4 regions of the Streptomyces sp. NPDC031497 genome follow, and region 3 is predicted to be linked to each of the others. Evidence: riboswitches for the same ligand, from Rfam matches in the RefSeq annotation. Region 3 holds a riboswitch; each other region holds the start of a gene.

Region 1 (3,964 bases), on a different contig from region 3:
CGCCGCCGGAACTCCGCGTCGAAGACCGGCTCCAGCGGGGTCTGGTAGAGCATGTGGTGGACGAACCAGAGCACCGAGTTCGCGATGCCGTTGTACGCGTCGGAGAACACGTCCGGGTCGATGTCGAGCATCCGGACCTGCTGCCCGCCGGTGTCCCCGGCCGGCAGCCGGCCGCCCTCGGCCCGCCGTACCGCCTCCCGGTCTCCGTCGCTCAGCGCCGCGCACACCCACACCGCGTTCGCGTCCGGCCCGATCGCCGACAGCCCCGAGACCAGCCCGCCGCCACCCCGCTTGGCGTGCAGCGCACCGCCTTCGCCCACTTCATACGAAACCGGGCCGCGGTTGGACGCGACCAGCACCTCAGCACCGCCGGTGAAAGCCATACGCCACAACCTAGCCCGGCCCGGAAACGCTCAAACGTACGGCCGTGCCCGACGCGCCGCCGTATACGGCCGTACGTAGAAGTCACGCCACCCGGCGCTCGGCGTACTCGGCGATCTCCGCCATCGGCGGTCGTTCCTCGGTGTCCACGGAGTAGGTGCGCGGCTCGAAGCCGTCCTCGCCCCGTTCGAACTGGGTCAGGGCGGGCCGGATCAGATGCCCGCGGGCCAGCCGCAGCTGGGCGGTGCGGTAGATCGCGGCGGACATCCGGCCGAGGGCCTGGCCGTCCTGGTGGCGGTGTTTGCGGACCCCCACGTCGACCTGCGCCAACGCGTTGAGCCCCACCAGGTGCAGGGCGTCGACCAGCATGCCCAGCTCCACGCCGTAGCCGACCGGGAAGGGGAGCTGTTCGAGGAGCGAGCGGCGGGCCGCGTACTCGCCGCCGAGCGGCTGGACGAACCCGGCCAGCTGCGGCCAGTGCATGTTCAGCAGCGGGCGGGCCATCAGTTCGGTGACCCGGCCGCCCTGTCCGGCCGAGCCGGCGAGCGGGCGGTCGTACATCGCCTTGACCAGGTCCACGTCCGGGTCGGTCAGCAGCGGGCCGACGATCCCGGTGACGAAGTCGGAGGAGAAGTCACGCAGGTCGGCGTCGATGAAGCAGACGATGTCGCCGGTGGTGACCAGGAGGGAGCGCCAGAGGACCTCGCCCTTGCCGGGGACGGCGGGGATGCGCGGCAGGATCGTGTCGCGGTGGACGACCCGGGCGCCGGCCGCCGCGGCCACCGCCGCCGTACGGTCGGTGGAACCGGAGTCGACGACCACGATCTCGTCGACGAGCGGCACCTGCCGCATGAGGTCGTGACGGATGATCGCGACTATGTCGCCGACCGTCTCCTCCTCGTTGAGCGCGGGCAGCACGACGGAGACGGACTGACCGGTGCGCTGCTTGGCGGCGAGTATCCGGTGCAGCGGGCGGTCGTTCATGGACCAGGAGCGGGTGGCCAGCCAGCGCTCGACTTCTTCCAGCACAGTCAGCGGCTCCTCACTGTCACGGTCACACTGCGAGGTGTGATCCATCTCGCGGTTCGGACGACTATCTCAACTGTCCTGGCCTTCGGTTACAGTCTTGAACAACGCCGATGACCATCGCATGTCCTGAGGTCACCGAGCGTTGACAACTGCATACCGCTCATCCAGAGGGGCAGAGGGATACGGCCCGATGAAGCCCCGGCAACCCTCCAGTCGGTTACTCGTGGATCGCTGATCAATGTCGATCACTCGCGAGGCTCCCGACTAGGGAAGGTGCCAAATCCGTCTCACGGCGAGATGCGTCGTGAGGAAGATGAGGAGAAAGGGCCTCGCCTCACATGGCTGTGCAGACTGCTGCGACCACCACCGACTCCACGACCGTCGACCTTGGTCCCGCCACCGCCCTGAGCTGCCGCGAGTGCGGCCACCGCGTGCCGCTCGGCCCGGTGTTCGCCTGCGAGGAGTGTTTCGGCCCGCTCGAAATCGCGTACGACTTCTCGGCCTACGACACCGAGGAGCTGCGGAAGCGGATCGAAGCGGGTCCCGCGAACATCTGGCGCTACGCGCCGCTGCTGCCCGTCCCCGCGGACGTGGCGACCAAGCCGAACATCAACCCGGGCTGGACCAAGCTCGTCCAGGCCGACAACCTGGCGAAGGAGCTGGGCGTCACCGGCGGCCTGTACGTCAAGGACGACTCCGGCAACCCGACGCACTCCTTCAAGGACCGGGTCGTCGCCCAGGCCGTCGAGGCCGCGCGCGCCTTCGGCTACACCACGCTCTCCTGCTCCTCCACCGGCAACCTGGCCGGCGCGGTCGGTGCCGCCGCCGCCCGGGCCGGCTTCCGCTCCTGCGTGTTCATCCCGCACGACCTGGAGCAGGGCAAGATCGTCATGGCCGCGATCTACGGCGGCGAGCTCGTCGGCATCGAGGGCAACTACGACGACGTGAACCGTTTCTGCTCCGAGCTGATCGGTGACTCGGCCGGTGAGGGCTGGGGCTTCGTCAACGTCAACCTGCGGCCGTACTACGCGGAGGGCTCCAAGACCCTGGCGTACGAGATCTGCGAGCAGCTCGGCTGGCGGATCCCCGACCAGCTGGTCGTCCCGATCGCCTCCGGCTCGCAGCTCACGAAGATCGACAAGGGGCTGCAGGAGCTGATCAAGCTCGGGCTCGTCGAGGACAGGCCGTACAAGATCTTCGGCGCGCAGGCCGAGGGGTGCTCGCCGGTGTCGGTGGCCTACAAGGCGGGCCACGACGTGGTGCGGCCGCAGAAGCCGAACACCATCGCCAAGTCCCTCGCCATCGGCAACCCGGCCGACGGGCCGTACGTCCTGGACATCGCGCGCCGTACCGGCGGTGCGGTGGAGGACGTGACCGACGAGCAGGTCGTCGACGCGATCAAGCTGCTCGCGCGGACCGAGGGAATCTTCGCGGAGACCGCCGGCGGGGTGACGGTCGGAGTCACCAGGAAGCTCATCGAGAATGGGCTGATCGATCCGGCGAAGTCGGTCGTTGTACTCAACACGGGTGACGGACTGAAGACACTGGACGCCGTGGCGGGGACCGGGCTCACGGCGACTATTCGCCCGAATCTCGAGTCTTTCCGCGAGGCCGGGCTCGCCTGAGCCAGCCGTAAAAAACCAGGGCGTTGTCCCGATCGGAGGTTCACACGTGAGCGTCACCGTTCGCATCCCCACCATCCTGCGTACCTACACCGGTGGTCAGGCCGAAGTCAGTGCCGAAGGAGGCACCCTCGGCGAAGTCATCTCCGATCTGGAGAAGAAGCACACCGGGATCGCCGCCCGCGTTCTCGACGACGAGGGCAAGCTGCGCCGGTTTGTGAATGTGTACGTCAATGATGACGATGTGCGGTTCGAGCAGGGCCTGGAGACGGCCACCCCGGACGGTGCCGGCGTCTCCATCATCCCGGCCGTCGCCGGCGGTTGACCTGCTGACAGGCTGATCGAATGACCGAACATTACCTTCGGTAACGCCGATCACCGACTGTTCACCCGATTGCCCCCTCCGCGAGAGAAGCGGAGGGGGCAATTCTGTGTGGTTGAGCGCGGTACAGTTGGGGAACGCGGTTCCGATCTCCAGGTCGGGAGCCCCGTATTCGATACCGCTGACCCGATAAGAAGTAGCCAAAGTGCGCGGGTTATATGCGGCTTTTGTGGCTTTTATGGGGCCCGACTTGCCCTGAATTCGGCCGAATTCTTGCTACATTCCGGACCCTTCCCGTCCAGAATTCTCGTCCGATTGACCTGTTGCAGACGGCAGTTGGACAGATACATTCAGCCGCGGTCGACGCGTTCCGGCGCACGCCCCCAAACCTGTGGGGGGTGAGGTCTGACCCGGATCCGCGAAGTGTGGATCTGTGCAAGGGCCAGTAATAGGGGAGTTAGGCATGGCTCAGGGCACCGTCAAGTGGTTCAACGCGGAGAAGGGGTACGGCTTCATCGCGGTCGACGGTGGTGCGGATGTTTTCGTCCACTACAGTGCGATTCAGATGGACGGCTACCGCACCCTGGAGGAAGGTCAGCGGGTCGATTTC
Region 2 (3,964 bases), on a different contig from region 3:
CGGGCGAAGGGCGAGACGGTCGACGAGATCAACGGCCTGGTCCGCACGATGTACGCGCACGCCAACGTCATCGAGGTACCGGGCCGCACGGTGGACATCGTCGGCACCGGCGGTGACGGCGCCAAGACGGTGAACATCTCGACGATGTCGGCGCTGGTGGTGGCCGGCACCGGGGCGAAGGTCGTCAAGCACGGCAACCGGGCGGCGTCCTCCGCGTCCGGCGCCTCGGACGTGCTGGAGAAGCTCGGCGTCAACCTCGATCTGACCCCGCGGCGGGTCGCCGAGGTCGCCGAGGAGGCCGGCATCACCTTCTGCTTCGCCGTCAAGTTCCACCCGGCGCTGCGCCATGCGGGCGCGGCCCGCGGCCAGCTGGGTATCCGCACGGTGTTCAACATCCTCGGCCCGCTGACCAACCCCGCGCAGGTGCGGGCCCAGGCGGTCGGCGTCGCGGACCCGCGCATGGCGCCGGTCGTCGCGGGCGTCTTCGCGGAACGCGGCAACTCCTCCCTGGTCTTCCGCGGCGACGACGGCCTCGACGAGCTGACGACCACCGCCACGTCCCACGTCTGGATCGTCCGCGACGGCAAGATCACCGAGGAGACCTTCGACCCGCGGGACGTCGGCATCGAGCTGGTCCCGGTAGAGGCGCTGCGCGGCGGCGACCCGTCGTACAACGCGGAGGTCGCCCGTCGGCTCCTGGACGGCGAGACGGGCCCGGTCCGCGACGCGGTCCTGCTGAACTCGGCGGCGGCGCTGGTGGCCCTGGACCCGGGCACCGGAACGCTGGCCGAGCAGATCCGCGCCGGCATGGACAAGGCGGCGGAGTCGATCGACTCGGGCGCGGCCAAGCGGGTGCTGGAGCGCTGGGCGGCGGCGACGAACAGGTAGGGGCCGCGGTCGGCGCGCTGAGGCGCGGTACGGCACCTCCCCACTGCCTTAAGGGCGTGGGGGGACCCCCAGCTGCGCCGTCGTGGCTGATCGCCGTTGCGGCGGAAAAGAAGGTGAGCGGGGTACTTCCGCCTTTCCGCCTTTCCGCCTTTCCGCCGCAACGGCGAGCGACCGCATTCGGTCTTCCGGCGGTGCGGAAGCGGCTTCGGACCCTGGCGGTGTCCCGTCATCCGGACAGGAGTTGCGCGTCGCCGATCACTTCACTTACGTTTCTTCTCAGGTCATGAGTGACAGTCATGAGGCCCCGGCCGACTGTCCGGCAACCCTCCGTCCGTGGCGGGGTGCCCCGGGTGAAGACCAGGTCGTAGGCAGAGAGGTCTACGGCAAGCGCGGACCCCTCGCACGCCAGGGGTCCTGGTCGTCGAGGGAGTCTTCTGTGAGCAAGCGAATGCGATAGGGCGTCGAGCCCCGCCTCCGCATACCCCTTTCACCTTTCCCGTGCCGTCGACGTACCGTCCGGCCCGGCGATTTCGCTTACCCCTCACAGGAGTTCGCCATGTCTGTCTCCACCGCTGTCTCCGCCCAGTCGGTTTGTGCCCCGCTGCCCGTTCTAGGGCAGGATGTCACCGTCCCGCTCGTCACCGGCGGCGAGGTCACCTACGCCGCCCTCGACTACGCGGCCAGCGCCCCGGCGCTCCAGCGGGTCTGGGACGACGTGGCGGCCTACGCGCCCTACTACGGCAGCGTCCACCGCGGTGCCGGCTACCTCTCCCAGCTGTCGACCGACCTCTTCGAGAACGCCCGGAAGACCGTCGCCGAGTTCCTCGACTGCCGCCCCGACGACCAGCTGGTCTTCACCCGCTCGACCACGGACTCCCTGAACCTCCTGGCCCGCGCGCTCCCCGCCGACTGCCAGGTCTTCGTCTTCGAGACCGAGCACCACGCCTCCCTGCTGCCCTGGCAGGACGCCCGGGTCACCTACCTCGACGCCCCGCGCACCCCGCGCCAGGCCGTCGAGACCCTGGAGCAGGCCCTCGCCGACCGCACCGTGTCCATTGAAGGGGGCTACGGCCCGGCCCTGGTCTGTGTCACCGGCGCCTCGAACGTCACCGGCGAGCTGTGGCCGGTCCGCGAGCTGGCCGCGGCCGCGCACGCGCACGGCGCCCGGATCGTCCTGGACGCGGCCCAGCTGGCCCCGCACCACCCGGTGAGCGTCCGCGAGCTGGACGTCGACTGGGTCGCCTTCTCCGGCCACAAGCTGTACGCCCCCTTCGGCTCCGGCGTCCTGGCCGGCCGCGCCGACTGGCTCCGGGCGGCCGAGCCGTACCTCGCGGGCGGCGGCGCCAGCCGCAAGGTCACCCGGCGTGAGGACGGGGGAGTGGCCGTGGAGTGGCACGAGAGCGCCGCGCGCCACGAGGCGGGCTCCCCGAACGTGATCGGCGCCTACTCGATCGCCGCCGCCTGCAAGGCGCTGACCGAGGCGGGCTTCGACACGCTGGTCGCCCGCGAGCGGCACCTGATCGAGAAGGTGCGGGCGGGGCTGGCCGAGGTTCCCGAGGTCCGTGTCCTCTCCCTCTTCGGCGACGACGCCCCCCGCGTCGGAGTGATCAGCTTCGTGGTGGACGGCTGGAACAGCTCCCACTTCGCCGCGGCCCTCTCCGCCGAGTACGGCATCGGCGTCCGCGACGGCCTCTTCTGCGCCCACCCGCTGGTCAGGACCCTGCTGGGCTCCGACCCGCAGACCCAGGGCGAGTGCGGGGCGCCGGAGGCGGCACCGGGCGAGAAGTCCCTGAACGCGATCCGGGTGAGCTTCGGCGCGGGGACGCCGGACGAGCACGTGGAGCGGTTCGTGAATGCCGTCAAGGAGCTCGTCCGGGATGGCGCGAAATGGAACTACCGTACGGAGGACGGCCGTTGCGTACCGGCCGTCTGACGGACTGACGTCCAGCCGCGCGTATACGCTTCCCTCAGCTGTACGGAGGGCAGGGGGAGCACGGGGTGCAGGAGCTGCGCGAGACGGATCCTCGGACCATCGGTCCCTACGAGGTCCGGGGCAGACTCGGATCCGGCGGTATGGGCGAGGTGTATCTCGCCGAGGCGCGCGGTGGTCTCCGGCTCGCCGTGAAGGTGGTGCGCGCCGAACACGCGGAGGACCGCACCTTCCGGGCCCGTTTCCGGCACGAGGTGCGGGCCGCGCAGACCGTCGGCGGCGCGGGGACCTACACCGCCCGCGTCGTGGACGCGGACACCGAGGCCGTACGGCCGTGGATGGCCACCGAGTACGTGGACGGGCCGAACCTGCGGGACGCGATCTTCGAAGGCGGCCCCCTGACCGGCGACGCGGTACGGCTGCTGGCGGCCGCGCTGGGCGAGGCGCTGGCCGCGATCCACGCCAAGGGGCTGGTGCACCGTGACCTCAAGCCCTCCAACATCCTGCTGGCGCCGGACGGCCCCCGGGTCATCGACTTCGGGATCGTCCGGGCCCTGGAAGGGACGGCACTGACCCGGACCGGGGTGATCGTCGGGTCGGTCGGCTATGTCTCGCCCGAGCAGATCCGCAACGGCGCCCACGTGGGACCGGCCAGTGACGTCTTCTCGCTGGGCGCGGTCCTCGCGTACGCGGCGGGCGGACGGGAACCCTTCGGCGAGGGGCAGGACTCGGTCGTCCTGCTGCGGATCCTGACCGGGGACGTCGACCTGTCCGCCGTACCGAAAAACCATCTGGAGCTCGTGGAGTCCTGTCTGCGCGACGACCCCGGCGCGCGGCCGACGCCCGCGGACGTGGTGGCGGCGGTGGGACACACCGCGCGTTCCCTCCGCGCGGGCCTTGGGGCGGGGTGGTACGCCGGCCGCGCCACGGCGGAATCGGCGACCGTGGACAGCGATGAGCGCTGGGTGCCGGAACACGGGTCGGGGGAGCGGGACAGCCGCGTCGAGTACGTGGCGCCCACGACAGTCACGGACCTGCCCGCGGCCTCCCCGGCTGCCGCCCCGGCCTCCCGGCGGCGGCTGCTGGCGGCCCTGACGGGCGGTGCGGCGGTCGTGGCGGGCGGGGGCGTCGGCGGGTGGCTGTGGC
Region 3 (3,964 bases):
CCGTACGTGCCGAGGACGTGCGTCACCGGCTGGTTGTCGGTGACCGTACGGCCGAAGTCGCCGGTGGCCAGTGAGCGCAGGTAGTCCAGGTACTGGGTGAGCAACGGCCGGTCGTAGCCCGCCTGGTGGAGCTTGGCCTGGAGCTGGTCCGGGGTGAGGCGGTCGCCGAAGGCGGCGCTGATCGGGTCGCCGGTCAGCCGCATCAGGAAGAAGACCAGACTGACCAGGATCAGCACGGTGGGGATGATGAGGAGGAAGCGGACCGCCAGGTAGCGGGCGAACCCGTACCCGGCGGCGCCGTCGGCCGGAGTGGCGACGGCGCCGGGGGTCTCCTGCGTCGGAGTACTCACTTCTTCGAGAGTCCCGCCCAGCGGAACTGGTACGTCGCGTCCAGTTCGGCCGGGACACCGCTGATGTCGCTGCGGGTGACGATGGCGGTGGAGCCCTGCAGCAGCGGCAGCAGCGGCACCTGCGCGGCGGCCCTGTCCTGCGCCTGCTTCAGCAGCTCGGTCCGTTTCGCGGCGTCCGTCTCGGTCTCCTCCTTCTTGATCAGCGCGCGTACGGCGGGATCTTCGTAGCCGTTGGCGACCCAGCTGTTGGCCGAGTAGAAGGGCGAGAGGTAGTTGTCGGCGTCGAGGTAGTCGGCGTACCAGCCAAGCTGGTAGAGCGGGTAGAGGTGCTTGACGCGGTCCTTGCCGTACTGGGTCCACTCGGTGGACTGCAGGTTCACCTTGAACAGGCCGGTGGCCTCCAGCTGGGTCTTGATCAGCGCGTACTCGTCGGCCGACGACGAGCCGTAGTGGTCGCTGTTGTACTGGAGGTTGAGCGTCACCGGGGTGGTGATCTTCGCCGCCTTCAGCCGGGCCGCCGCCGCGGCCTTGTCGGGACCGCCCCGCTGGTCGCCGTAGAGCGACTTGAAGGCGGGGCTGGCGCCGGTCAGGCCGTCCGGGACGGAGCTGTAGAGCGGCTGGTAGGTGTTCTTGTAGACCTGCTGGGCGAGTTGGGACCGGTCGACGGAGTCCGCGACCGCCTGCCGGACGGCAAGGGCCTTCTTCGCGTCGGCGTTCTTCGTCCTGGTGCCGTAGGGCTGGGTGGCGAGGTCGAAGACGATGTAGCGGATGCCGTTGCCGGAGCCGGTGTGGACCTTGACGCCCTTCTCCTTGCCGAGGTCGTCCAGGTCGGCGGTGGTGAGCGTGCGGTAGACGGCGTCGATGGTGCCCTGCTGGACGTCGAGCTTCAGATTGCCGGCGTCCGTGTAGTACTTCAGCTGGACGTCCTTGGTCCTGGGCGTGCCCAGTCGGCCCTTGTACTCCGCGTTGGCGGTGAAGGACACCAGCGAGTTCTTGTCGTAGCTCCTGATGCCGTACGGCCCGTTCCACGGCTTGGCCGTGACGATCGACATGTCGTCGAGGATCCTGTCCGCGGGGAACACCTGCTCGTCCACGACGTAGCCGGCGGCCGTGGACAGCACCTGCGGGAACAGCGTGTCGTCGGCCGACTTGAGGGTGAAGACGACCGTGGCCGGGTCCGGGGCGGCGACCGAGGCGAGGTTGTACAGCAGTGACGACGGGCCGTTCTCGTCGGCGATCTTCAGGTCCCGGTCGAAGCTGAACCTGACGTCCGAGGAGGTGAGTTCGTGGCCGTTGGCGAACTTCAGGCCCTTCTTGAGCGTGACCGTGTACTCCTTGGGTCCGGTCAGCCTGATCCCGGTGGCGAGGTCCGGGGAGACGTCCGCGGAGCCGTTCTTCTGACTGAGCAGGGTCGCGTAGACCTCGCTCTCGATCGTGCCGGAGCCCGCGTCCCACGAGCCCGCCGGGTCGAGGCTGGTGACCTGGTCGGTGGTACCGACGGTGATCGCCGAGCCGGAACTCGCGGTGCTGCCGTCCTTGCTGCTGGTGCAGCCGGTCAGGGCGACCAGGAACGCGGTGCCGAGGCAGAGCGCGCCGAGGCCGGAGCGCAGGGGTCTGTTCGGCGTGGCGCCGCTGTGAAGTGCCATCAGGAGTCTCTACTTCCGCATCAGGGGTGCGTCAGACGGCCATGGCACAGGGGTGTGCCATGGCGTGCGAGGTCATGTGAGAGAAAGCGCGAGAGGGGCTACACCGGCGGACGGCAGCACTGCCGGCCGGCGGAGGGCGGGATCAGCCCTGACACAGACAGCTGGACACCAGCAGCAGGTCGACATGGAGCCGGGAGCACAGCATCACGGCTCTCGCCATGCCGTCCTCCTGGGTTCCGGGCCGCCTCGGGGCCGATGTGAGCGCACTTGCAGAAAGAAGAGTTCCGCCGAGCCGTCACCTGGGGCACCCCACTGCGTCGAGGGTTGCCGTCCGGCCAGCCAGGGCTTGACACCGGAACTCGTGGCTCGCGCTCACCGTAGATCGGCAGTTCTTACGGCGTCAAGACGGTCTGGGCACGTGGAGACCGGGCCGAACGGCGAGGCAGGTGCGGGAGTCCGGGGGTACCGCGCATCGACGGAGGGTCGGTCCTGTCGCGTGGCGGTGTGCGGCGGGGCGGCCGCCGAGTACGCGTGGGACGTGGTGGGTTGAGGGCGGATCCGGGCGGGAGCGGGAGCTGAGGCGCTGACGGCCACTCACCAGACCTGGCTCAGGAGATCACCGGAATCCGGTGAGGACCTCTCACCTGTGCCACGGCGAACCTGGGCGCGCGGCACGGCATGTGCGGTGCGGCCCCACTGTCCGACCGAAGCCGGAAGGAGACCGTCATGGCTACGCCGAGGCACGTGAACAGCCCGCGACTTCGGCAACGTTCGGCCGCCCGGGAGAGGTGGTCGCCACGCCACCCGGGGACCTGCGGCTCATGCTGGACGTCAACCTCGGCATCGCGCCGTGGCCGAGCCAGGCGGTGGCGCCGCAGCTCCTGGACACGGCCGGGGACCGGGCGCGGTGTTCCCCCCCGGAGGCGTCGGCCCGCGCTGTCCGGCCGGAGGCGATCGCGCACGTCATCGCCTTTCTCGTCGGCGACCTCGCGGTGCGCACCAGCGGCGCGATCGTGCCTGCCTGCGGCGCCTGATCCGATCACCCACGGCTCGGCCCCACTTGCACGGCGGACCCCGTCCGGACCTGCCGGACCCGGTACGCCGTCCACCCCGTGTACGTCACCACTGCCCGAAGGGAAGCACCATGTCATCGACGGACCGCCGCTCGTTCCTCGCCCGCAGCGCGGCGCTGGCCACCGTACCCACCGTCGCGGCACTGGCCGACGGCGCACTCGCCGGCCCGGCATCGGCCGCCACGCTGCCCGACTACGCGCCGATCCCGCCGTCCGCGCTCGGTCCCGCCGTCAACGCGCAGGGCTACTACGTCGGCCGGATCGAGAAGAACCTGTACTGGGTCACCGACGGCACCTACCAGGCGGCGTTCCTGACGACCCGTGAGGGTGTCGTGCTGTTCGACGCACCCCCCTCCATCGGGCACAACCTCCAGCGGGCCATCGACGAGATCGCCTCCGCCAACGGCGTCTCCAACCGAGTGACCCACCTCGTCTACTCCCACCACCACGCCGACCACCTCGGCGCCTCGTCGCTGTTCGGCCGGCACGTGGTACGGATCGGCCACGCCGAGACCAAGAAGTTCCTGGCCGGCTACAACGACCCGGCCCGGCCGGTTCCCGACGTCACCTTCGACAAGCGCCACACGCTGCACGTCGGCGGGGAGCGCATCGAGCTGGCCTGGCACGGCACCAACCACACCTCCGACAACGTCTACATCCACCTGCCCCACCACAACACCCTCATGCTCGTCGACGTCCTCCTGCCCGGCTGGGTCCCCTTCGACAGCTTCAACCTCAACGAGGACGTCCCCGGCTCCATCGCCGCCCCCGCCAAGGCCATGAGCTACCCGTGGAAGCACTTCATCGGCGGCCACATCGGCAGGCTGGGCACCCGCCAGGACATGGTCGTGTACCAGCAGTACGTGGACGACATCATCGACAACGTCAAGAAGGC
Region 4 (3,964 bases), on a different contig from region 3:
AGGGTCTTCTGGTCGCTGCCCACGTAGGCGAGCGGCGGGAATCCGGCGGGCAGGACACCCTCGCCGATGACGAGCTTGCCGCTCTTGCGGACGGAGGCGGGCAGTTCGGCGCTGATGGACTTGACCTCGGAGACCTTGACGGTGGTCTGCTGGGCGGCGCCGTTGGAGACCTGTCCGATGACGACCTCGCCGCTCTTGGCGCTGTCGGTCGTGGTCGCGGCGTCGCTGTCGCCCCCGCAGGCGGCGAGCCCGGTGGCGAGGGTCGCTACGGCGGTCGCCGTGGTGAGGCCGCGGATCAGGCTGCGTCGGGAGAGGAGCGTGGGCATGGCTGTCCTTCGTGTCTCAGTGACAAGTGAAAGGGGGGGTGGTTCAAGGGAAAGAGGGGGTGGTTCCAGTGAAAGGGGTGTGGTTCAGAGGACCTTGCGGAGGAAGTCCCGGGTCCGTTCGTGCCGCGGGTTGTCGAGGATCTCGGCGGGCGGGCCCTGTTCGACGATCCTTCCGGCGTCGATGAAGACGATCCGGTCGGCGACCTCGCGGGCGAAGCCGATCTCGTGGGTGACGATCACGAGGGTGGTGCCGCCGGAGGCCAGGTCCTTGATGACGGCGAGGACCTCGCCGACCAGCTCGGGGTCGAGCGCGGAGGTCGGTTCGTCGAAGAGGATGATGCCGGGCCGCAGGGCCAGGGCGCGGGCGATGGCCACGCGCTGTTGCTGGCCGCCCGACAGCTGCCGCGGGTAGGCGCCGACGCGCTCGCCGAGGCCGACCCGTTCGAGGAGTTCCTTGGCCAGCTGCTGGGCCTCGGGCCTGGTCAGCTTTCCGGTGGCGACGGGGGCGGCCGCGACGTTGTCGAGGACCGTCAGGTGCGGGAACAGGTTGAAGTTCTGGAAGACGAAGCCGATCCGGCTGCGCTGGGCCAGGATGGCGCGTTCGCTCAGCTCCTTGAGCCGGTCCCCGTGGCGCTTCACGCCGACCAGTTCGCCGCCGACGCTGACGTAGCCGGTCTCGGGCTTCTCCAGGTGGTTGATCACCCTCAGCAGGGTGGACTTGCCGGAGCCGGACGGGCCGAGGATGACGGTGACCTCGCCGGGGCGGACGGTCAGGTCGACCCCGTCGAGGACGCGATGGGCGCCGTACGACTTGTGGACGTCGTGGATCTCCAGGGCGGCGGGCGCGAGGTCCGGTGCGGTGGTCATGCGGCGGCCTCCCGGCGTATCCGTTCCCGCAGGTCGCCGAGGCCGGTGCGGAGTTTCTGGAGGGGGGTCGGCGGCAGCGTGCGGGTGGCGCCGCGGGCGAAGTACCGCTCGACGTAGAACTGGACGACGGAGACGGCGCTGGTCAGGATCAGGTACCAGACGGTGGCCACGAGCAGCAGCGGCACGATGTCGCCGGGGTAGGTGCTGCCCATGGACTGCACCGAGCCGAAGAGGTCGAGCAGCGAGACGTAGAACACCAGGGACGTGCCCTTGATCAGCCCGATGAGCTGGTTGACGTAGTTCGGCACGATGGAGCGCAGGGCCTGCGGGAAGACGATCCGGGTGAACTGGTAGCTCTTGGGCAGGCCGAGTGCGGCGGCCGCCTCGTGCTGGCCCTGGTCGACGGAGAGGATGCCGCCGCGCACCACCTCGGCCGCGTAGGCCGCCTCGTTGAGGCTGAGGCCGACCACGGCGACCACCATGTCGGTGGCGAGTTTCGACTCGTCGAAGCTGACGAAGGACGGGCCGAAGGGCACACCCAGGCTCAACGTCTGGTACAGGGCCGAGAAGTTGTAGAGGAAGATCAGCAGGACGATCAGCGGGATCGAGCGGAACAGCCAGGTGTAGGTCCAGCTGACGGCGCGCAGCACGGGGCTGCCGGAGAGCCGGGCGACGGCCAGTACGACGCCGCCGAGGAGGCCCAGCACGGCGCTGAGCGCGGCGACTTCGAGGGTGATGACGAGCCCGTCGAGGATCGTGGGCCGCAGGAACCAGTAGCGGAACCGGTCCCACTGGTAGAAGGGGTTGGTGGCCAGTCCGTGTGCGAACTGCGCGACGACCACCAGGACGACGGCGGTGGCGATCCACCGGCCGGGGCGGCGCAACGGCTGAACCCGCTGGGTTTTGACGGGTTTTGACGTATCGTCAGTTGGTGGCGGTGCCTCGGCGAGGGACACGGTGCCTGGGGGTTCGGTCATGGCGGGCTCCGGCGGAGTCGGACACCCCGGGCCCCACGGCCGGGACCGTACGACCGGGCCGCATGCGGGCGGGCGGCACGGTGCACGGGGGCGCGCGGGGCAGGGGGGCTGGGCGGACGGCGGCACACCGGGCGACCGGTGTTTCGACGGGGACGCTGAGGCGCGAAGCTGCGGGAAGCCGGCGGAAAAGCCTGGTCAGACCCGACAGCGGGCACAGCCCGGTGCGGTACACGCGCTACACAGGGCGCTGTTGACACGGAGCAGATCGACGGCACGGTCGGCGACGAGCGGGCTCGGATACGGGCGTACGCAGCCCGAGGTGCGGCGCTCGGCCGTCCTGGAGGCTGCGTACATGTCCGTCACCTGTCACTGTCGTGCTGGCCCTCGGGGGGCCTCGCGCTTACCGAATCGTCGCTTGCCGAAACGTCATCGGTCCGGTCGTCACCTGGGGCACCCCACCGCGATGCGAGGGTTGCCGGTCAGCAAGCCAGGGCTTGACGCTGACGCTCTTGACCGTTCTGGTCCGTAAGTAACGCAGTTGCCCGAACGAATGTCAACGCCTGTCCGACTGGCGAAACGGTTCGGGCCGCTCTCACCTGCGCGGAACGCCGGGAGCGTCCGCCGCGTGGCCCGCCCAGTCCAGGATCTGGACGGCCGCACCGGCGGCTTCCAGGCCCTGGCAACGGCCGTGGTGGCGACGGGCGATGCCGTCGAGGTCGAGGTGGGCGCCGAAGGCCGGGTGCGCGGCCAGCCGGCGGGCGTAGGCCCACAGCACCGGATGGCCGGCGATGCGGTGCACGGCGGAGGCGTCCAGGTGGTTGCGGTGCACGGTGTCGAGTTGCACCAGGGCCACCCACAACTCGACGTCCGCCGCCGTGAGTTGCCCGCCGACAAGGAACTCCGCCCCGGTCAGCCGGCACTCCAGCTCGTCCAGGGCGGCGAGCAGCACCTCCAGCGCCTCCGGGTCGCCGCCCACGCGCCCGGCGCGCTGCGCGGCCTGCTCGATGCCCTCGGCGCACAGCCGCTCGACGGCCTCGATCTCGGCCTCGGCACCGCACGGGTACAGCCGGGTGGCGCCGTCGCCGAAGTGGCGGTCCAGGTCGCGCAGGATGTCCCGGCTGTGGGTGGAGACGATGCGGCCGGACCAGTCGTCGCTGAGCACGGGTGCGAGGGCCGGTCCCGAGTAGTGGTGGGCGCTCGCCTCGTACAGCGGGCGCAGCGCCGTGTGGCTGCCGTCCGGACAGTCCGGGACGGCGGGCAGATAGGTGACCGGACAACAGTCGTCGAGGGCCAGCAGGCTGTGGCCGACGGCGATGCGGAGGCCGTCGGGACAGGCGGTGGCGAGGTGGAGCCGGTAGCGGCGCGGCACGGCGTAGTGGCCGCTGCGCGCGTCCCGGCCGATGCGCCCTCGGAAGGCGGGGGTGGTCCGGACGGACGGGAGGGCGGCGAGCGGAGTGATGGACATGCGTCTCCCCGGGGGTGCGGACGCGCGGACGTACGCGCGGCGGAAGCGTTCGTCGGCGGGTGGGCGTTCGGCGGGTGCGGCCGACGGCGGGCACCCGGCCGGTGCGGCTGGTACGGCCGGGAGCGGGGGCTCAGCCGGTGCGGCTGATGGCGCTGCGGCTGATGGCGCTGCACACACGCTGCAGGTCGATGTGCAGGCGGGAGGTGAGCAGCGGGACGGGGCCGGGCGTACGGTTCCCTCGGCGCTGTCTGCCGGTGACCGTGCGCAGCCGACCCATCTTTCCCTACCTTTTCACTAGGATTCCCACCTGGAGTGTCGATCGGCCTCCG

What was found. Region 3 has a riboswitch for S-adenosylmethionine ahead of ACZ5K7_RS27395 (ABC transporter substrate-binding protein). Riboswitches for the same ligand answer to the same signal wherever they lie in the genome.
Region 1: another riboswitch for S-adenosylmethionine. It lies ahead of thrC (threonine synthase); the one in region 3 lies ahead of ACZ5K7_RS27395 (ABC transporter substrate-binding protein).
Region 2: another riboswitch for S-adenosylmethionine. It lies ahead of ACZ5K7_RS41360 (aminotransferase class V-fold PLP-dependent enzyme); the one in region 3 lies ahead of ACZ5K7_RS27395 (ABC transporter substrate-binding protein).
Region 4: another riboswitch for S-adenosylmethionine. It lies ahead of ACZ5K7_RS11805 (amino acid ABC transporter permease); the one in region 3 lies ahead of ACZ5K7_RS27395 (ABC transporter substrate-binding protein).

What each region holds. Positions count from the first base shown of each region.
Region 1 covers NZ_JBVIKO010000004.1:410,994-414,957, reverse strand. Annotated here, with positions in the region: gene ACZ5K7_RS10520 (alpha,alpha-trehalose-phosphate synthase (UDP-forming)) at 1-383, opposite strand, end outside; gene ACZ5K7_RS10515 (glucosyl-3-phosphoglycerate synthase) at 466-1,410, opposite strand; SAM riboswitch class I at 1,568-1,730, shown strand; gene thrC (threonine synthase) at 1,749-3,035, shown strand; gene ACZ5K7_RS10505 (MoaD/ThiS family protein) at 3,082-3,357, shown strand; gene ACZ5K7_RS10500 (cold-shock protein) at 3,818-3,964, shown strand, end outside.
Region 2 covers NZ_JBVIKO010000031.1:82,907-86,870, forward strand. Annotated here, with positions in the region: gene trpD (anthranilate phosphoribosyltransferase) at 1-888, shown strand, start outside; SAM riboswitch class IV at 1,168-1,284, shown strand; gene ACZ5K7_RS41360 (aminotransferase class V-fold PLP-dependent enzyme) at 1,445-2,821, shown strand; gene ACZ5K7_RS41365 (outer membrane protein assembly factor BamB family protein) at 2,887-3,964, shown strand, end outside.
Region 3 covers NZ_JBVIKO010000014.1:140,561-144,524, forward strand. Annotated here, with positions in the region: gene ACZ5K7_RS27390 (ABC transporter permease) at 1-350, opposite strand, end outside; gene ACZ5K7_RS27395 (ABC transporter substrate-binding protein) at 347-1,996, opposite strand; SAM riboswitch class IV at 2,255-2,363, opposite strand; gene ACZ5K7_RS27400 (hypothetical protein) at 2,785-3,030, shown strand; gene ACZ5K7_RS27405 (MBL fold metallo-hydrolase) at 3,141-3,964, shown strand, end outside.
Region 4 covers NZ_JBVIKO010000005.1:95,480-99,443, forward strand. Annotated here, with positions in the region: gene ACZ5K7_RS11795 (ABC transporter substrate-binding protein) at 1-326, opposite strand, end outside; gene ACZ5K7_RS11800 (amino acid ABC transporter ATP-binding protein) at 411-1,193, opposite strand; gene ACZ5K7_RS11805 (amino acid ABC transporter permease) at 1,190-2,170, opposite strand; SAM riboswitch class IV at 2,562-2,685, opposite strand; gene ACZ5K7_RS11810 (glutathione S-transferase C-terminal domain-containing protein) at 2,763-3,635, opposite strand; gene ACZ5K7_RS11815 (putative leader peptide) at 3,766-3,912, opposite strand.